DNA from 3 places in the Sphaerisporangium sp. NPDC005289 genome. Region 3 is predicted to be linked to each of the others. Evidence: riboswitches for the same ligand, from Rfam matches in the RefSeq annotation. Region 3 holds a riboswitch; each other region holds the start of a gene.

Region 1 (5,808 bases), on a different contig from region 3:
GCGCTTTTCCGGCTCGCGGGACCGGTCGCCCTGGACCTCCGTGACGGCCGTTCGCGCGAACGATCTCCCAGGCGTTCGAACGTGCATATCCCTGTTATCGGGGGGAAAGTGGCTAAAAGGGGGTGAGCCCGTATGGACCGGGACGAGCTGCAGTCGCTGTCGCCCAGGGAACTGCACGACAGGGCGGTGCACTATGCGGTCACGCACGGCGACTTCGGCTTCCTGTGGGACCTGCTCAAGGTGATCCCGGCGGCCGAGGCGGCGAGCGGTCACTCCGAGGAGACGGCCAACGACCTCAGCAGGGTCTCGGCGCTTCTCAGCGACGCCATGGCCTCCGGCGAGGGAGAGCTCGGCGAAGCGCTGCGGCCGGTCTACCTCTCCTACCTGTCCAAGCACCCCGACGCCTGAAGACGCCCCGCCTGCTCCTAGGCTCCAGGCATGGCATCGGTGAATGTTGAGCGTACTGAGAACGGCTTCGTGGCCCGCAACGGGCGCGGAGCGGAGATCGTCATGGGCAGTGGCGACGACGAAGGCGTCTTCACCCCGGTCGAGCTGCTGCTCGCCGCGGTGGGCGGCTGCAACATCGTGACCGTCGAGCCGCTCACCGCCAAGCGCGGCCACCGCCTCGTGCGGCTGGCGATGACGGTCCAGGCCGAGAAGGTCGAGCCCACACTGCTCGGCCCGGTCACGATCACCTACGACGTCGAGCTCCCCGAGGGCGATCCCGAGGCGGACGAGGTCTTCCGCGCCGTCGCCCACCGGGTGCACGAGCGCCACTGCACCGTCAGCCGGTCGCTGCAGAAGGGCACCGAGGTCGTCGTCGAACTCCCCGAATAGCCGCTCGTCCCGCCGGGTCATCCCGTACCCGGTCATGCCCGCGACTTAGACCGAATCTATACCGTGCGATGACGAGCAGCTCAGGCCCCGGTATGTAGTGTTAAGGCAGGTCAAGGGGGATGCGACCAGCGCCCGAGGGGCGCAGCGAAGCTTTCACCATAAGGACGCGGTGGGGGACCGTGTCCGAACAGCGGGACCGCCCGATGCGTTTGGGGGAAGGCATCGGCGCTGGACCGTGAAGTGGTCGGGGCCGGACAGGCGGGGGACTGTCCGGCCCCGACTCATGTCCACCCCCACTTCGCGGCCCTCCCTTCGCCCCCGCTCCGTACGGCCGCCCCACCTCTGCTCGTCCTCGTCTTGGGCCGCCTCGTCTTGGGCCGCCTCGTCTTGGGCCGCTCCTCCCTTTCGTAGCCTCGGACCGTTCCTCGCCTCTGCCGCACCCTAGGGCCGGGGCGGCCACGCTCTCGCCCCGCCTCGGGCCGCTTCCCCTTCCGCCGCCTTGGGCCGTCTTCATCGGGCGCCGGCACGGCGGGAAGCGGGTCGGTGGCGTCGGCGCCCTGTTACGGCGACGGGCCCGGTCAACTCTCCGGCCGTCGCCGGTCATTGCGGGTGCCTCTGGGGGGCGGCAGCGGGGCGACGCAGCGGGTTCGTCCGGGCTCCGTGGGCGCCCCTTGGCCGTGGGCCATGAGGAGTTGTTTACCTGTGGCGGCTTTGCCGGGAGGGGTGGAGCTTGGGGGAAGAAAGGTTTTGCCCAGGCGGTGGTGCACCTCACAGGTCACAGCAGTAACACGGGTATCGCCTGTCAGCCTCGTCGGCCTTCTCTGGCGCATAAAATGCCCGATATGTGGGGCTTACGGCATGATAGGTAGATCTTCTGATGCTTTGTACAAACATCGTTTGCTTTGTCCTGACTTGACCGGTAACGTCTTGTACCAGATCGGACGGTGACCTGGTCTTCAGCCGGAAGGCCGCCGCCCGAACGTCGAGTCCCAAGGGCCTGAACCCGGCCCGCGGGAGCCGGGGACCCACGTTCTTCGGGGTGAATCCGCGTCAGCGGTAGGGCGAACTCCACGCCCGAACCCGTCAGCTAACCCGGTAGACGTCGTTGGAGAGGAGACTCGAGTGGACACACCGCCCCACTCCGTCCTCCGGGCGACCCTAGGCCCGGATCTCGCCGTCAGAAGCGGCACAGCAGTCGGCTTGTAGGAGCCGGCCGGGCGATTCGCAGCCTTGCGACATGGTGGCCGTCCAGCGCCACCGCCCGAAAGACCCACGTAAGAAAAGCGCTCGCGCAGCGATGGACCATGCCCTTGTCCACCCGCTTGTGCCTCAGAGAACGCTTTCCTCTCCCGGCGCCGAACCCTCTTGACCGAAGTCGGAGCCCGGGTCCCTTGTCTTCTGATGAAAGATCCTGACCTCCCATGTCTTTTTTCACGAACACCCCCAAATGTCGTGTGGTTTCGAGCATCATCGGTGCCGCGATGATGTGCACGGCGACGGTCGGCACGGCCACCGCGGCCCACGCCAACTCGCCCGAGCGCAAGGACGGCGTCGCGGCGGCGACCACCCAGCGAGTCATGTTGAAGGGCTCCACCACCGCCTCCTACTTCTGGGACGACGCCTCCGGGCGCGCCGGTGACACGGGCATGCCGGCCATCGGCAAGCCGATGCAGAAGGGGCTGTTCGCCAGCCCGTGCTGGCCGCTCGGCACCGAGGGTTACGTGATGTACAACGGCAAGAAGGCGCCGTTCTTCATCGGCGACCGCGGCCCGGGCATCCCCTCCGAGAGCGGCGTCATGCTCGACATCGACGGCAAGACCTTCGCCGAGCTGACCGGCGGCGACTTCAGCGACTCCAGCCTGATGGTGACCGGCTTCGGCGCCGGCCACATCAAGGTCGACTACGTCATCACCAAGTGGGGCAGCGGCCCGGGCAAGAAGAACGAGCCCGTCCCGTTCTCCGCCGGCGCCTGGGGCGTCTACGACAAGGACCCGGCCGAGCCGACCCTGGCGCTCACCTCCGCGCCCTGACCCGCGCGCACGCACCTGCGGGTTCTTCCACCAGCTTCCCCCGGGAAATGGGCGTGCCGGTGCTTCCCCCTGGCACCGGCACGCCGCCCCGGCGCCGATGTGCGTAGCTTCGCCGGGACTGCTAAAGTCACCGTAGTCAACGCGCCGCTAGCTCAGTTGGTTAGAGCAGCTGACTCTTAATCAGCGGGTCCGGGGTTCGAGTCCCTGGCGGCGCACCACGGTTAACGCCGATGACCTGGGCATCTTCCCCGATGGGGAGGGTGCCCACAGTCGTTTTCCGACCTGTGTCACCTCGGCGCGGGCTGCGGTCGGTTCGAGGTAGCCAGTTGAACGGCCATTTGACGATCATGATTCGCCCTTCGGATAGTGGTCCACATGGTCAACGACAACCCGTTCGACCGGCGCCGCTTTCTGGCCGGGTCAGGAGCCGCCGGGCTGCTCGCCCTGGTCGCCGCCTGCTCGGGCGGCGCGGGCACGAGCACCGGCGTGAACGCCGGGCCGTCCGGCTCCCTCCCGAGCACGCCCAAGCGCGGCGGAGTGCTCCGCGCGGGGTCGTCCCCGCCGCCCACGGCGGTGGACCCGGTCACCATGTACGACGGAACGGCGATCGCGATCGCCCAGCTCGTCGCCGACTACCTGATCTGGCTGGACAGGGACTACAAGCTGGTCCCGCGCCTGGCGGAGGCGTGGTCCGCCAAGGACGGCGGCAAGATCTGGTCCTTCACCCTGCGCGAAGGCGTGGTCTTCTCCGACGGCACCCCGCTGGACGCCGAGGTCGTCAAGGCGTCCTTCGACCGGTTGCTCGACCCGAAGAGCAAGTCGGCCGCGCTCTCGGCCTTCGACACCGTCCTCGCGCAGGGCGGCGTGCGCGTCAAGGACCCCCGGACGGTCGTCTTCACGCTGGAGCGGCCGTTCTCCGACTTCCCCTATCTGGTGTCGGCCGGCAACTACAACGCCCTGATCCTCAAGAAGGACTACGCGGGCGACTTCACCGCCAAGCCCATCGGCACCGGCCCGTTCGTGCTCGCCTCCTACGACCCGGCCAAGGGCGCCACCTTCACCCGCAATCCGAGGTACTGGGATCGGGGCAAGCCGTACCTGGACGGCGTGGAGGTCAAGTTCTACGCCGATGACCAGGCGGATCTGCTCGCGCTGCAGGGCGGCGACGTAGACGCCCAGCTTCTCAGCATTCCCGCCCTGGTCAACCCGCTGAAGGGCGTCGGGGACATCACCGTCGACCGGGTGGAGGGCACTGGGTTCACCGCCCTGACGCTGCGCGTGGACCAGGCGCCGTTCGACAGGAAGGAGGTCCGCCAGGCCGTCGCGTACGCCCTGGACCGGCCGGGTGTGAACGCCACCACCTACGACGGCATCGGGGCGCTCGCCAACGACCACCTGTTCGCCGCGCTGTTCCCGGCGGCGCCGGCCGACATCCCGCAGCGCGCCAAGGACCCCGCCAAGGTCGCGTCGCTGCTCGCCGCCGCCGGAGTGACCAAGCTGTCCTTCCCGCTGACCTTCGACCCGCCGGGCAAGGACTACGCCCTGGTCATCCAGAACCAGCTCAAGCAGGTGGGCATCGAGGTCACGCTGGACCAGCGCACCTCCGCCGACTTCTACGGCGGCGACCAGGAGAAGGACACGCCGTGGCTGTTCAGCCCGGCCACCCTGGTGCGCTGGGCCGGGCGGGCGGTGCCGAGCCAGTTCATCATCCCGATGGTGAAGAGCGGCGGGGTGTGGAACGGGTCCAAGTACGCCAACCCGGTGCTGGACGCCGCCGCCACCGCCTACGACGGGGCGACCACCGACACCGCGCGCAAGGCCCAGGCCGAGATCATCGCCAGGACGCTGTACGAGGACGTCCCTGTGATCATCAGCGTCTGGGGCGGCAGCGTCCGGGCCTTCAACGGCGGATTCGCCGGGATCCAGGCGCATCCCTCCAGCTACGTCGACTTCACGTCGGTGTCCCGGATCTAGGGCGGCCCGCGATGAGACGATTCCTGCTGCGGCGGCTCGCGGCGATCCCGCTCACGCTGCTGGTGGTGTCCGTGCTCGTCTTCACGGCCACCGAGCTGATCCCCGGAGACGTGGCCCGCACCATCCTCGGCCGTGAGGCGAGCGAGGCCGCGGTGCGCGACCTGCGCTCCCAGCTCGGGCTCGACCGGCCGCTCCCGGTCCGGTACGCCGACTGGCTGCACGGCTTCCTCACCGGGCAGTGGGGCGACTCCTCCACCCTCCGTGTCCCCGTGCGCGACCTGGTCCTCGGCCGGCTCGGCGCCTCGCTGCTGCTGGCGCTGCTGGCCTTCGCGCTGCTGGTGCCGGTGGCGGTGACGCTCGGCCTGGTCGCGGGGGTTCACCACGACCGCCCGGCGGACCGGGTGATCAGCGTCGCGGGCCTGGCGTTCGGCGCGACGCCGGAGTTCGTCACCGGGGTGGTCCTGCTGGTGGTGTTCGCGGTGAGACTGCGCTGGTTGCCCGCGTCCGCCCAGATACCGCCCGGGGCCACCCCGGTGCAGGCGCTCGGCCACCTGCTCATGCCGGCGCTCTCGCTCGTCCTGCTGTGCACCGGGTACGTCGCCCGCCACGTCCGCGCGAGCACCGTGACGGCCGTGGAGAGCCCGTACGCCCGCGCGGCGGAGTTGCGCGGCCTCACGCGCGTGCAGGTGGTGCGCCGGCACGTGCTGCGCAACGCCACGATTCCGGCGACCAGCGCCCTCGGCGTGCAGCTGCAGTTCCTGCTGGGCAGCCTGGTCACGGTCGAGCTGCTGTTCAACTATCCCGGGATAGGGGCGCTGCTGCTCCGGTCGGCCGTCGACAAGGACCTGCCGACCCTGCAGACCACCGCGATGGTGCTCGGTTGCCTCTACATGCTCATCTTCCTCGGAGCCGACCTGGTCTACCGCCTGCTCGACCCGCGCGTCCGGCTGGGGTCCGCCTCATGACC
Region 2 (5,808 bases), on a different contig from region 3:
GGGAATGGGCGGGAAAGGCACGGAGCTTTCCCGGATGCGCGCGCCGCCACGTCCACGCCGACTCGCGACCGGTCGGCGCGGCGTGATTTCTTGTGCCTGCGACGGTGCCCGTTTCCTTTCCGGGGGAAATCGCTCCACCGGCCGACGTGGATCCTGGAATTCACCCCTGCGAACCATGTGTCGCCGCCATTAGTCTTGGCGGCCGACAACACGGATTTACAAGGGGTGGTATGTCCAGTAAGAAGATATTCATCAAATTCGCTATCCTTGGTGTCGCCGTCGCCTCGCCCACGCCGCTCGCCGTGGCCGGCGCCTTCGCCCAGTCCGCCGCAGCTCCCTCTCGCGCCGCCCACGCCCGTCCGGCGGACGTGACCCGGCAGAGCGTCATCGACCGGGCCAAGACCTGGAACCCCGGCACCCCGCAGCGGGTGCCGTACAGCCAGGGCAAGTACCACAACGGCTACCGCACCGACTGCTCCGGCTACGCCTCGATGGCGCTCGGGCTGAGCGCTCCGGGCCTGAACACCGTGGCCCTCGCCTCGCCGGGCGCGAGCAGCCCGATCGCGATGTCCGAACTGCTCACCGGCGACCTGGTCATCGACGCCATCGGCGACAACAACAACCGGCACGTCGTGATCTTCGAGCAGTGGGCGAACCCCGGGCGCACGTCCTACTGGGCCTACGAGCAGCGCGGCGGCTACGGAACCGACCATCGCGTCCTCGCCTACGGCCTGCGGCCGGGCAGCGAGTTCCACGCCCGCCGGCCCCGGGTGTTCGGCGGCGGCGGGACCCCCGCTCCCGGAAGCAAGGTCTGGGTCGACACCTTCGCCGACGCGACGGGCTACCGCGAGCCGAACACCGGCGACCCGCAGGGCACGCTCGACAAGGGCACCAACTACGTCTACTGCCGCGTCCGGGGCGCCGAAGTCCGGCACGGGTCCGCGTTCAACCACTGGTGGCTGCGCACCGACCTCGACCGGACGAACCCCGGTAAGAACGGCCGCGGCGCCTACGTTTCCGCCTATTATCTCGCCAAATGGGGCAACGACGAGGCGAAGGATAATAACGGCAGAGATATCCCGAACTGCTGAGCATTCCGTGAACACCGCGTATTCACCGGGTTGACCGGCGGTGTCGCTCGATAACGGAGAGAAGAGGTGGACGGCGGCAGAACGTCCCGCCGGTCGAATGACCGGCGGGACGTTTTCCGTGCCGGCGCCGCCTGCCTCGGGGGGAGGAGGCCGCGCCGTCGGCGGGTTCCCGGGTCAGCGGGTCCACTGCGGGTCGCGGCCGAGGTAGCGCAGCAGCTCGGCGGTGGCGTCGTCGGCCGGGTGCGGGTCGAGGGCGGGGGCGTAGGCGAAGCCGCGCAGCGGCTCGGCGAGGACGCGGGCCACCGGCAGCAGGCGCTCGGACAGCTCGGCGTCCAGAGGCGACGGACGGCCGGTGGCGACCGCGATGTCCCAGGCGTGCACGGCGGCGTCCAGCGCGGCGGCGCCGACGGCGACCTCGGCGGGCAGCGCACCCTGCGGCAGCGGCGTCGGTACGGCCTCCGCGCCGGGCGCCACGGTGGCGAAGCCCTGTGCCGCGACCTCCAGGGCGCTTTCGAGCAGGTCCTTCGGGTCGCCGGGGGCCTGCGCCGCCGGGTCGAACGGGTTCTCCTCCGGGCCGCCGGCACCGGTGATCGCGGCGGCATAGGCGCGCTGGTCGCCGGCGGCGTGCCGCAGCACCTGCGCCACGTTCCACTGCTCGCACGGGGTCTTGGCGGCCCAGTCGGCCTCGGTGACCCCGGCGGTGGTCGTGCGCAGCGCGTTGTGGGCCTGCTCCAGCAGCGACCAGGACGTGGTGGTCATGCGAAACCTCCGAGTTAGAGCGGAACGGATCGTTCTGTTCAAACTATATCGGAACGGAGCCTTCCGTTCAAGCTAGAATGGGCGCATGGAGCCCACGACAGCAGGCATGAGGGGACGCAAGGCCGAGGCCGCCCGCAACGACCGCACGATCCTCGACGCCGCGCGAGCGGTGTTCGTCGCCGACCCCAAAGCGCCGATCTCGGCGGTGGCGCACGAGGCGGGCGTCGGCGTCGGCGCCCTGTACCGGCGCTATGCCGGCAAGGAGGAGCTGCTGCGCACCCTCTGCGAGGACGGCCTGCGCCGGTTCACGGCGATCGCCGAGTCCGCGCTGGCGCGGGACGGCGACGCGTGGGAGGCCTTCGCCACGTTCCTGCGCGAGGTCGTCGACTCCGACGTGCACTCGCTGACCGTGCACCTGGCCGGCACGTTCACCCCCACGCGGGAGATGCACGAGCTGGCCGCGCACGCCGGCTCGCTCGCCGGGCGCGTCGTGGACCGGGCCAAGGCCGCCGGCGCGCTACGGCCGGACGTGGTCGCCGAGGACATTCCGATGATCTTCGACCAGATCACCGCGGTCCGTGCCGGCGACGCCGATCGCACCGCCGTGCTGCGCCACCGCTATCTGACCCTGCTGCTGGACGGGCTGCGCGCCGGCGCGCCGGCCACCCCGCTGCCCGCCTCCGCGCCGACCGGCGAGGAGCTCGGACGGCGCTGGCGGCACGCCGAGTCATCCCGCTCCTCGCAGCCCCCGCCCCGCCGCTGACCGGATCCCCGGGTGCGCCCCTGGCCCGCCGGGACCGGGACGCCTGACCGGGTCGTTCTGGCCGGATGCGCTTCCTGGGGGTGATCACGTCGGGGGAAGCCGGTCGTGTCCGCCCGCGTGACGCCGGCGGCGCGTACTTTGTCGCATTTGTGCTCTTTTGATGTGGTATGTACCTTGTTGGGAAGCGGTATGCGTGCCGATGGTCCCACGCCGTCGTGCCCGTTGCCGTCCGTTGCCCACATCGCGCGTACCCGGCGGGACGGCGTCCCGCCGCGGAGACACGCCCACCTCATCCACACCTCGCGGAACCGGGGACCCCCTTCGCGGAGTGAATCGGAGCACCGGCCCTCGAAGGGACGGACCCACAGGGCACTTCCGCCCGAACCCATCAGCCGACCCGGTAGGCGCGTGGAAGCAAGGAGCGAGCCCTTCATGCCCATCGACCGGCTTTCCTCGATCTTCTCCCACCTCAAGAACCGGCTGGACCTGTCCGGCGCGCGCCTCTACTCCGCCATGGCGGGGGTGATCGTGGCCGTGCTCGCCATCGTGGCGGCCGTCGTGGTGACCGGCCCGGCGGACGCCGCTCCCCGCGGCGCCGCCTCGGAGCGCCCCTACGGCCAGGACGTCTCCGCCTACGAGTCCGACCACGACTGGAACGCCAGCCAGGCGCAGTTCGGCATCATCAAGGCCACCGAGGGCCTGACCTTCCGCGACTCCGCGTTCGCCCGCCACTGGGCCGAACTCGGCAAGAAGGGCATCGTGCGCGGCGCCTACCACTACGGTCACCCCGGCAACGACCCCATCGCCGAGGCCGACCACTTCCTGTCGGTGGTGGACGCCCAGCCCGCCGAGACCGGCGACCTGCTCGTGCTGGACCTGGAGACCAGTGACGGCCGGTCGGTCGCGCAGGTCAACGCCTGGGCCAAGACCTGGCTGGCCCACGTGAAGGACGAGACCGGCGTCACCCCGCTGTTCTACAGCGGCTGGAACTTCGCCGACACCTACGGCCACGGCCTGGCCGAGTACCCCTTGTGGGTGGCCTACTACGGCAGGGAAAAGGGCGACGTCACCCCGCCCGCCGACTGGAAGAGCTGGGCGATCCACCAGTACACCGACGTCCCCATCGACCAGAACGTCTCCGCGCTGACCACCGCCCAGTTGCGCGCGCTCGGCCGCCCCTGAGCGACGGCGCCTCGGCGGAACCGGCAGGACCGGCAGGACCGGCAGGATCTCCCGGGCGGGCGCGGGTAGTAGCGTCTGCTCATGCGACTCGGCGTTCTCGACATCGGCTCGAACACGGTGCACCTGCTGGTGGTGGACGCCCACAGGGGCGCCCAGCCGCTGCCCGCCTACTCGCACAAGGTCGAGTTGCGGCTGGCCGAGCACCTGCACGACGGCGACGTCCTGTCTCCCGAGGGTGAGCGCGAGCTGCGCCGCTTCGTCGAGGACTCGCTGCGCATCGCCGAGGACAAGGGGGTGGAGGACATCATGGCCTTCGCCACCTCGGCCGTGCGGGAGGCCGCCAACGGCGAGGAGGTCCTGGACCGCCTGCGGGCCGCCACCGAGATCGACGTGCAGGTGCTGTCCGGGCAGGACGAGGCGCGGCTGACGTTCCTGGCGGTGCGGCGCTGGTTCGGCTGGTCCTCAGGACGGCTGCTGGTCCTGGACATCGGCGGCGGCTCCCTGGAGATCGCCTCCGGCATGGAGGAGGAGCCCGACGTGGCGATCTCGCTCCCGCTGGGCGCCGGGCGGATGACCCGCCAGTGGTTCACCGGCGCCCCGCCCCCCGCCGAGGAGGTGCGCGGCATGCGCCGGCAGGTGCGCGCGCAGATCGGCAGGGTGGTGGGCGATGTGGTGAAGTACGGGCACGCCGACCACGCGGTCGCCACGTCCAAGACCTTCAAGCAGCTCGCGCGCATCGCCGGCGCCGCCCCCTCCAGCGAGGGGTCCTATGTGAAGCGGGTGCTGCGCCAGGATGACCTCTCCCACTGGACCGGGCGCCTGGCCACGATGGACAACGCCCAGCGGGCCGGCCTGCCGGGCGTCTCCGCCGGTCGCGCCCCGCAACTGCTCGCCGGGGCGATCGTGGCCGACGCGACGATGGACCTGTTCGAGGTCCCCGAGGTGGAGATCTGCCCGTGGGCCCTGCGCGAAGGGGTGATCCTGCGCCGCCTGGACACCATGCCCGGCGCCTGAGGTCCGCGATCACGGCCCCCGGGGTCACCGTGCCCGGCGGTGTGCGCGATCGCTCCGCGCACACGGGAGAATCGATACGTCCACCTGCGTGATGAAACGTGTGACCATGTCCGTCCCGGGCACGGTGTCCACCGCGGCGGCACAAAAGGAGGAACGGCGATGATGGCGCTCATCGGAGCGGTCTACACGCTGCTGGTCGTCCTGGCGCTGATGGGACTCGCTCTGGTGCTGATCGCCGTGATGGGGCTGATCTCGCTGGCGCTGCTGGCCTCGACCACCAGCCCCGAGCCCGAACTCGGCGCCGACGGCCGCCCGGTCCCCCGCACCCCGGCCGCCGCCCCCGAGCCCACGGAGGCCCCCGAGCGGTCCAAGGCTCCCCGCCCGTCCGATACCCCTGCGCCCTCCGAGGCTCCCACGCCGTCCGACGCCGCTCCCAGGCCGTCGAAGGTCTCTGAGCCGTCCAAGGTTCCCCGGCCCTCCGGGATTCCTGAGCCGTCCGAGGCTCCTGAGCCGCCCGCCCGCGGTCCGGTGCCCGGCGTCCCCGGGCGCGGCGCCGGCGGAGGGGGGACGACGCCGGACGCCGGAGCAGGCAGGACGGGGCGGGAGGGCGGGCAGCGGCTGTTGTGGCCGTTCGGGATGCCCCGGCCGGGATGGGTGCCGCACGGAGTGGCCTACGCGCGCGACGCATGGCTTTATCCGCTCCGTCGCTACGGCGAAACCGCTCAAAAGCTGATAGGACGGTAGTCGCGCTAGATCATCTGGAGGATCGCCATGCGGACAAGACCCCCATTCCGCGCCGACCATGTCGGCAGCCTGCTCCGTCCCGCCGCCCTGCTGGAGGCGCGCGAGGCCTTCGCCGCCGGCGCCATCCCCGCCGAGCGGCTCAGAGAGGTCGAGGACGAGGCGATCCGCGAGGTGGTGCGGGCCCAGGAGGAGGTGGGCCTGCGCTCGGCGACCGACGGCGAGTTCCGCCGGGCGTCCTGGCACATGGACTTCATC
Region 3 (5,808 bases):
GCGACGGCGAGCGTCACGGCCAGCGACAGGTACACCGGCACGTTCACGGCCGCGTCGAAGGCGTCGGCGCGCGCGATCTGCGCCGCGGTGAAGTCGCGCGCGGGATCGGGCGCCACGGCGGGCGCGGAGCCCGGCAGCGGGCGCCACGGCGTGCTCACCGCCACCACGGCGGCCAGCGCCACCCCCAGGCCCACCAGCGCGCCCCCCGCCGCCCGCACCCCGCTCACCGCTCGCTCCGAGCCGGCGCCTGGACCGTCGGGTGGGCCCGTGCGGGCGTGCGCATCCGCGCCGGCGTCGCCCGCCGGGCCGGCCACGCGGCCGGTCTCGTCACTTCGCTCCATGCTCTCCCCTGCGCCGCGCCGCCACCGTGGTCATGCGAGCTGGTCTCGGACGTACTCGCGCCAGGCGGCGGTGAATCGCTCCAGGCTCATGCGGAGCGTGCGGGACAGCGCCGCCCGCACGTCCCCGTGCCTGGACTCACGGTAGAGGCTCACCAGAGCGCGTTCGCCGAAGCGCCCCGCGACATACCGGCAGGCGAGCCAGGCCTCCTCGTACGCCTGGGCCTGCCGCGCGGAGCCGGCGGCGAACGCCTCCGGCCCGGGCAGCCGTTCGGGCGTCCGTCCGGCGCGCACCTCGTCGGCCAGTTCGGCCGCGGCCCGGCGCGCCGGGATGCCGGCGTCGAGATAGCCGACGTAGTCCGCGAACCCCTCGACCAGCCATTTGGGCGTGCTCCCGTCGAGCGCCGCCCCGGTGGCGATGTGCGTGATCTCGTGGGCGAGGACGACGTCGCGGCCGGCGGCGGTCAGGCGGGCGAACGACCGCGGCTCCACGATCACCCGGTCGGCGCCCGCCACCGCGGCCAGGCCGTTCACCTGCGCTGGGGCGGCCAGCACGGCCGCCTGCTCGGTCGTGGCGGGAACGGCGATCAGCGGACGCACCGGGCCCACGACGCGGGCGACCAGCCGGCTCGCCCGGTCGGCCCGGCGCGCCAGGTCGGCGAACGCGGCTCCGGAGGCCGCGGCGGCGGCTTCGCCTCCGGGGACGGGCCTGGTCGCGGAGGTTTTCGCAGCCTGCGGGGCCGTGGTTCCAGAAGCCGTGAGGGCTCCAGCGGCGGTGAGGGCACCGGGGGCCGCGACCACGAGGGAGAGGTCGCCGCGGAAGGTCCGCGCGCCGGACCATATCTCCGGATGCTCGCCGATCAGCGTCCGCGCCCGCCGTCCGAGATCGTCCTCGACGGCGGAGGGCCCCGTCAGCACGGTCAGCAACCCCGCCAGGACGGCCCAGAGCCACACGACGCGCATGCGGGAAATCTACTCGCTCGTCCTTCCCGGCCACATCGGCGTCCCAGAGGCGGACCCCCGTCAGCGTCCCGACGGAGGACCCGTATCGACTTCCCGGCGGCACATCGGCCTGGCGGGGCACGGACGCGCGAAGGCCCCGTCCGGTCGTGTCGCGCCTCGCCGATGGGGCGCGGCGCGGACGCGCGAAGGCCCCGTCCGCTCCGAGGGGGGAGGAGCGGACGGGGCCTTCACGACCGGCGCGAGGGGCATGTGCACCACCTGGAAAGGTCTTCGAGGAGCGGGGGCACCTCTCGGAGACGCTCTCCCGGAGGAATCCTCGCGCCGATCGGCCTCCGGAACGGCAGGCAGATCGGCCTCCGGAACCGCCGGTCGGCTTCCAGCACCGCCGGTCAGGGTCCGGAATCGCCGGTCGACATCCCGGGACGGCCCGGAAACCGGACCGGCCCGTCGTGGGAACCGGGAGCGGATCGGCACGGGCGACCGGCGCACCCGACCCAGCGGAGCCCTGGATGGGCGGGGGTGGTTCCGCGGGTCAAGCGGGGGTCCAGCGCCGACCTGGAGCGGCAGGCGGAATCCGACCTGGTCATCCGATTGCTGGATGGCAGCGCCGACGCCGCGACGGTCCCGCCGGTCAGGCGCCGGGGCGGACGGCGCCGACGAAGGACGCCTTCCGGTAGCCCGACAGCTTGTCGATGCGCACCCGCGCGCCGGTGTGCGGCGAGTGGATCATCTTGCCGTGCCCGACGTACATGCCGACGTGGCCGAGTCCGTAGAAGAACATCAGGTCACCCTGCTTGAGGTTCTTCCAGGACACCTTCTTCCGCACCGTGCGGAACTGGCTGGCGGCGATGCGGGGCAGCTTCACACCGGCCTTGCGCCAGGCGTACAGCATCAGGCCGGAGCAGTCGAAGGCCCCCGGGCCGCTGGCGCCCCAGCGGTAGGGGTCGCCGATCTGCTTCTTCGCCACCGCGACGGCCGTGTGCGCCTTGAGCTGCTGCCGGGCGGCCCTGCTCACTTTGGCCTTGCTCTTGGATGTGCGGGAGGTGCCGGATGTGCTCGCCTCGCTCACCGCGGCCGTGCCGGTGGGCTCGGAGGCCCCGGTGATGCTCGGTGTCTCGATCAGCCCGGCCGGGCCGTAGACGGACGGCTCTGAGGGTCCCTGAGCCGGTGCCGCCGTGGCGGCGTCAGCCGCCGTCGCCTGCGTCGCCACGGCTCCCACGGAGGCCGTCATGGTGAGCACCACACCGCCGAGAGAGAAGCGGGCAATGCGCGACAGACGAGGGTTCTGGGTGGTGCTGGACAGGATCGCTCCTTGATTCTTCCACTCACGCCTACCGGGTTAGCTGACGGATTCGGGCATGGAAGTAGCCCTACGACGCCAAGGCGTCGATTCACCCCCTGATCCCGCGTTCAGGATCAATTGGGTCCCCGGTTCCGTGCTCCTTGCCGCACGGATTCGGCAGGTCACCGCCCCTTTGGGGTCCTGGCTCGCGCCTTACTGGGGCGACGGCGACCGCTGGATTGTCATGCGTGGAGCCGGTCGGAAGACCGGCTCCGTTCGCGACGGCATGGCGTGCTCGCCGCGGGCCAGAAGTTACACAGAACCCCAAATCGAGGCAAAGCCGTGACCAAGTCACATAGATCAAATAGGGGGCTTCTTAATCAGGAAACCCCTGCACAACAAGCGCATCCGTTACCCGTATGTGATTCCCCTCACATATCCCGAAACGGCACCTGACGCGAGTCACACAAGTCACATCAGTCACACCCGTTCAGGGATCTTGGAGAGGGAACGGTCCACCTAGCCCCGCCCGGCGGACCGGGATGCGCACCCCCGCGTGTCACGCTCCGCACTCGAGACCCGTTACCCACGACGTCCGTTCCGCAACGATCATTCAGCAACAGTGCTTCCGCAATGAGAATTACGCAATATCCGTTGTGCAACGTCCATTGCTCATGTCAAAGTGGGCGCATGGCCGATGAAGACGTACGCACGATCACCGACTCACGGGTGCTGGCCGCCCTGTCGCATCCCACGAGGCGGCGCCTCATGGACGCGCTGAAGGTCTACGGTCCCTGCACCGCCAGCATGCTGGCCGAGCACACCGGGCAGGCCGTCGCCAACGCCAGCCACCACCTGCGCGTCCTGGCCGGCAGCGAGCTCATCGAGGAGGCCCCCGAGCTCGCCCGCGACCGGCGCGAGCGCTGGTGGCGGCTGTCCTCGGCCGAGCTGCGCTGGAGCGAGTCCGACTTCGGCGGCGACCCCGCGACCGCCGCCATCGCCAGCGCGGCGGCGTCCCTCAACCTCGAACACCACGTCAGCATGGTCCGCGCCTGGTACGCCGCGAGCGAGGACGAGCGGGCGGCCTGGCAGGACGCCCCCTTCTCCACCGACAAGTGGCTGCGGCTCACCCCCGACGAGCTGCACGAGTTCGAGGCGCAGTTCCTGGAGCTCCTCAACCGGTGGGCCACCCGGGAGATCCCCGACGACGGGCGGCCCCGCGAGCCGGTGTTCGTGTTCGCCTTCGGCGTCCCGGGCCGGCCGTGAACGGCCTCACCGCGGCGGCCGCGCCCGCCGCGTCTCGATCCCGGGGCCGCTGGGGGCTGCTGCGCGACCGCGACTTCCGGCTGCTGTGGGTCGGCGAGACCACCAGCGGCTTCGGCAGCTCTCTCACCTCGGTTGCCCTGCCTCTGGTCGCGATCACCGCGCTCCACGCGACCACACTGGAGGTCGCTCTGCTCACCGCCGCGGCGTGGGTGCCGTGGGTGATCATCGGCCTGCCCGCCGGAGCCTGGGTCGACCGCCTGCCTCGCAGGCCCGTGATGCTGATCTGCGACGCCGTGTCGTTCCTGCTGTTCCTCAGCATCCCGGTGGCCGCGTGGCAAGGCGTGCTGACCGTCGGCCATCTGCTGGCCGTCGCGCTGCTCACGGGCACCGCCAAGGTGTTCTTCCAGACCTCCTACCAGGTGTACCTCCCCTCGATCGTCGTCCCCGCCGACCTGCCCGAGGGCAACGCCAAGCTCCAGGGCGGCGAGTCGGCCGTCGAAGTGGTGGGCCCGGGAGCCGCCGGTCTGGTCGCCCAGGTGTTCGGCGCGGTCACCGCGCTGCTCGCCGACGCGGCGAGCTTCGTGGTCTCGGCGCTGTGCCTGCTCGGCATCAGGGCCCGCGAGGCCCCGGTGTCGCGCGAGCGGCGGGCCACGACGCTTCGACGCGAGATCGGCGAGGGCCTGCGCTTCGTCGCCCGCGACCCCTACCTGCGGGTGCTCACGGTGTTCGGGGCGGCCAGCAACCTCGGGCTCATGGGATACCAGGCCATCCTGGTCGTCTTCCTGGTGCGCGACGTCGGCGTCGGCCCCGGCGCGGTCGGCGGGCTGATGGCGGTCATGAGCGTCGGCGGCCTGGCGGGTGCCGCGAGCGCCACCTGGGTGTCCAGGCGGCTCGGCAGCGCCCGCGCCATGATCGTGTTCGAGGCGCTCGGCGCGCCGTTCGGCCTGCTCATTCCGCTGGCCCACCGGGGCCCGTGGCTGGCGGTCGCGGTGGCCGGCGGGTTCGTCCTGGTCACGGGCGTGGTGGCGGGCAACATCATCAAGGCGGGCTTCCGCCAGACCTACGTCCCCCGGCACCTGCTCGGCCGGGTCTCCGTGAGCATGCAGTTCGTCAACTACGGCACCATCCCGCTCGGCGCCCTCCTCGGCGGGGCGCTCGGCGGCGCCATCGGCACCCGTCCGTCGATGTGGGTCGTCACGGCCGGGCTCGCCCTGACCGGCCTGATCCTCCTCACCGGCCCCCTCAGGCACCGCCGCGACCTCCCCGCCTCCCCCGACCACCCCTGACCCACGACCCCACCCACCACCAGACCAGGCCGCACACCGAGCCGGACCCGTTCAAGCGTGCCTATCCCGGCGCCGGGTCGGCGGGGACGAGGAACGGCCGATCCGGCGCCGTGTGCGGCGGGCGACCCGGTGGACCCTCGACTCACAGCCCCGGCCGTTCGCCAGGCCACCGGCGGGCGGGCGTCCTTGCCATATCGGCAAGAGGGTGTGCTCATTCGCGCTGCGAGCGCCTAGCCTGCCGGCCATGATGTCGCACTCACAGCACCATGATCACCTTGACCATGAAGATCAACGTGACCGCCATGACCACGATGGCGAGGGCCACGCGCACCATGACGAGGCCGGCCTGGCGGACCTGCTCGACCTGGACGCGGTGGTGCTCGGCGCCTACCTGGAGAAGGTGACCGAGTGGGCCGGGCGGCACGCCCCCGACGCGCCCCGGACCATCGTCGACGTGGGCGCCGGGACGGGCACCGGCGGGCTGGCCTTCGCACGCCGCTTCGCGACCGCCGAGGTCGTCGCCGTCGACAGGTCCCCCTTGATGCTCGGACGACTCCAGGCCACGGCGCGCGAGCGCGGGCTGGCCCACCGGCTGCGCGTCGTACAGGCCGACCTGGACGTCGCCTGGCCCTCGGTCGGCGGAGTGGACCTCGCGTGGGCGTCCTCGTCCTTG

What was found. Region 3 has a riboswitch for cyclic di-AMP ahead of ABZT47_RS19215 (C40 family peptidase). Riboswitches for the same ligand answer to the same signal wherever they lie in the genome.
Region 1: linked by a shared signal. The riboswitch ahead of ABZT47_RS34985 (hypothetical protein) and the one ahead of ABZT47_RS19215 (C40 family peptidase) in region 3 are both predicted to bind cyclic di-AMP.
Region 2: linked by a shared signal. The riboswitch ahead of ABZT47_RS25020 (GH25 family lysozyme) and the one ahead of ABZT47_RS19215 (C40 family peptidase) in region 3 are both predicted to bind cyclic di-AMP.

What each region holds. Positions count from the first base shown of each region.
Region 1 is NZ_JBEXGS010000029.1:47,057-52,864, forward strand. Features, by position in the region: gene ABZT47_RS34975 (hypothetical protein) at 133-408, shown strand; gene ABZT47_RS34980 (OsmC family protein) at 439-837, shown strand; cyclic di-AMP (ydaO/yuaA leader) riboswitch at 1,808-1,955, shown strand; gene ABZT47_RS34985 (hypothetical protein) at 2,292-2,867, shown strand; tRNA gene ABZT47_RS34990 (tRNA-Lys) at 3,009-3,085, shown strand; gene ABZT47_RS34995 (ABC transporter substrate-binding protein) at 3,243-4,841, shown strand; gene ABZT47_RS35000 (ABC transporter permease) at 4,853-5,806, shown strand; gene ABZT47_RS35005 (ABC transporter permease) at 5,803-5,808, shown strand, end outside.
Region 2 is NZ_JBEXGS010000015.1:41,726-47,533, reverse strand. Features, by position in the region: gene ABZT47_RS25035 (hypothetical protein) at 231-1,091, shown strand; gene ABZT47_RS25030 (TIGR03086 family metal-binding protein) at 1,266-1,850, opposite strand; gene ABZT47_RS25025 (TetR/AcrR family transcriptional regulator) at 1,936-2,613, shown strand; cyclic di-AMP (ydaO/yuaA leader) riboswitch at 2,889-3,034, shown strand; gene ABZT47_RS25020 (GH25 family lysozyme) at 3,046-3,795, shown strand; gene ABZT47_RS25015 (Ppx/GppA phosphatase family protein) at 3,877-4,809, shown strand; gene ABZT47_RS25010 (hypothetical protein) at 4,969-5,553, shown strand; gene ABZT47_RS25005 (5-methyltetrahydropteroyltriglutamate--homocysteine S-methyltransferase) at 5,581-5,808, shown strand, end outside.
Region 3 is NZ_JBEXGS010000010.1:105,596-111,403, forward strand. Features, by position in the region: gene ABZT47_RS19205 (M48 family metallopeptidase) at 1-341, opposite strand, end outside; gene ABZT47_RS19210 (hypothetical protein) at 372-1,301, opposite strand; gene ABZT47_RS19215 (C40 family peptidase) at 1,933-2,532, opposite strand; cyclic di-AMP (ydaO/yuaA leader) riboswitch at 2,615-2,773, opposite strand; gene ABZT47_RS19220 (metalloregulator ArsR/SmtB family transcription factor) at 3,274-3,849, shown strand; gene ABZT47_RS19225 (MFS transporter) at 3,846-5,135, shown strand; gene ABZT47_RS19230 (methyltransferase domain-containing protein) at 5,380-5,808, shown strand, end outside.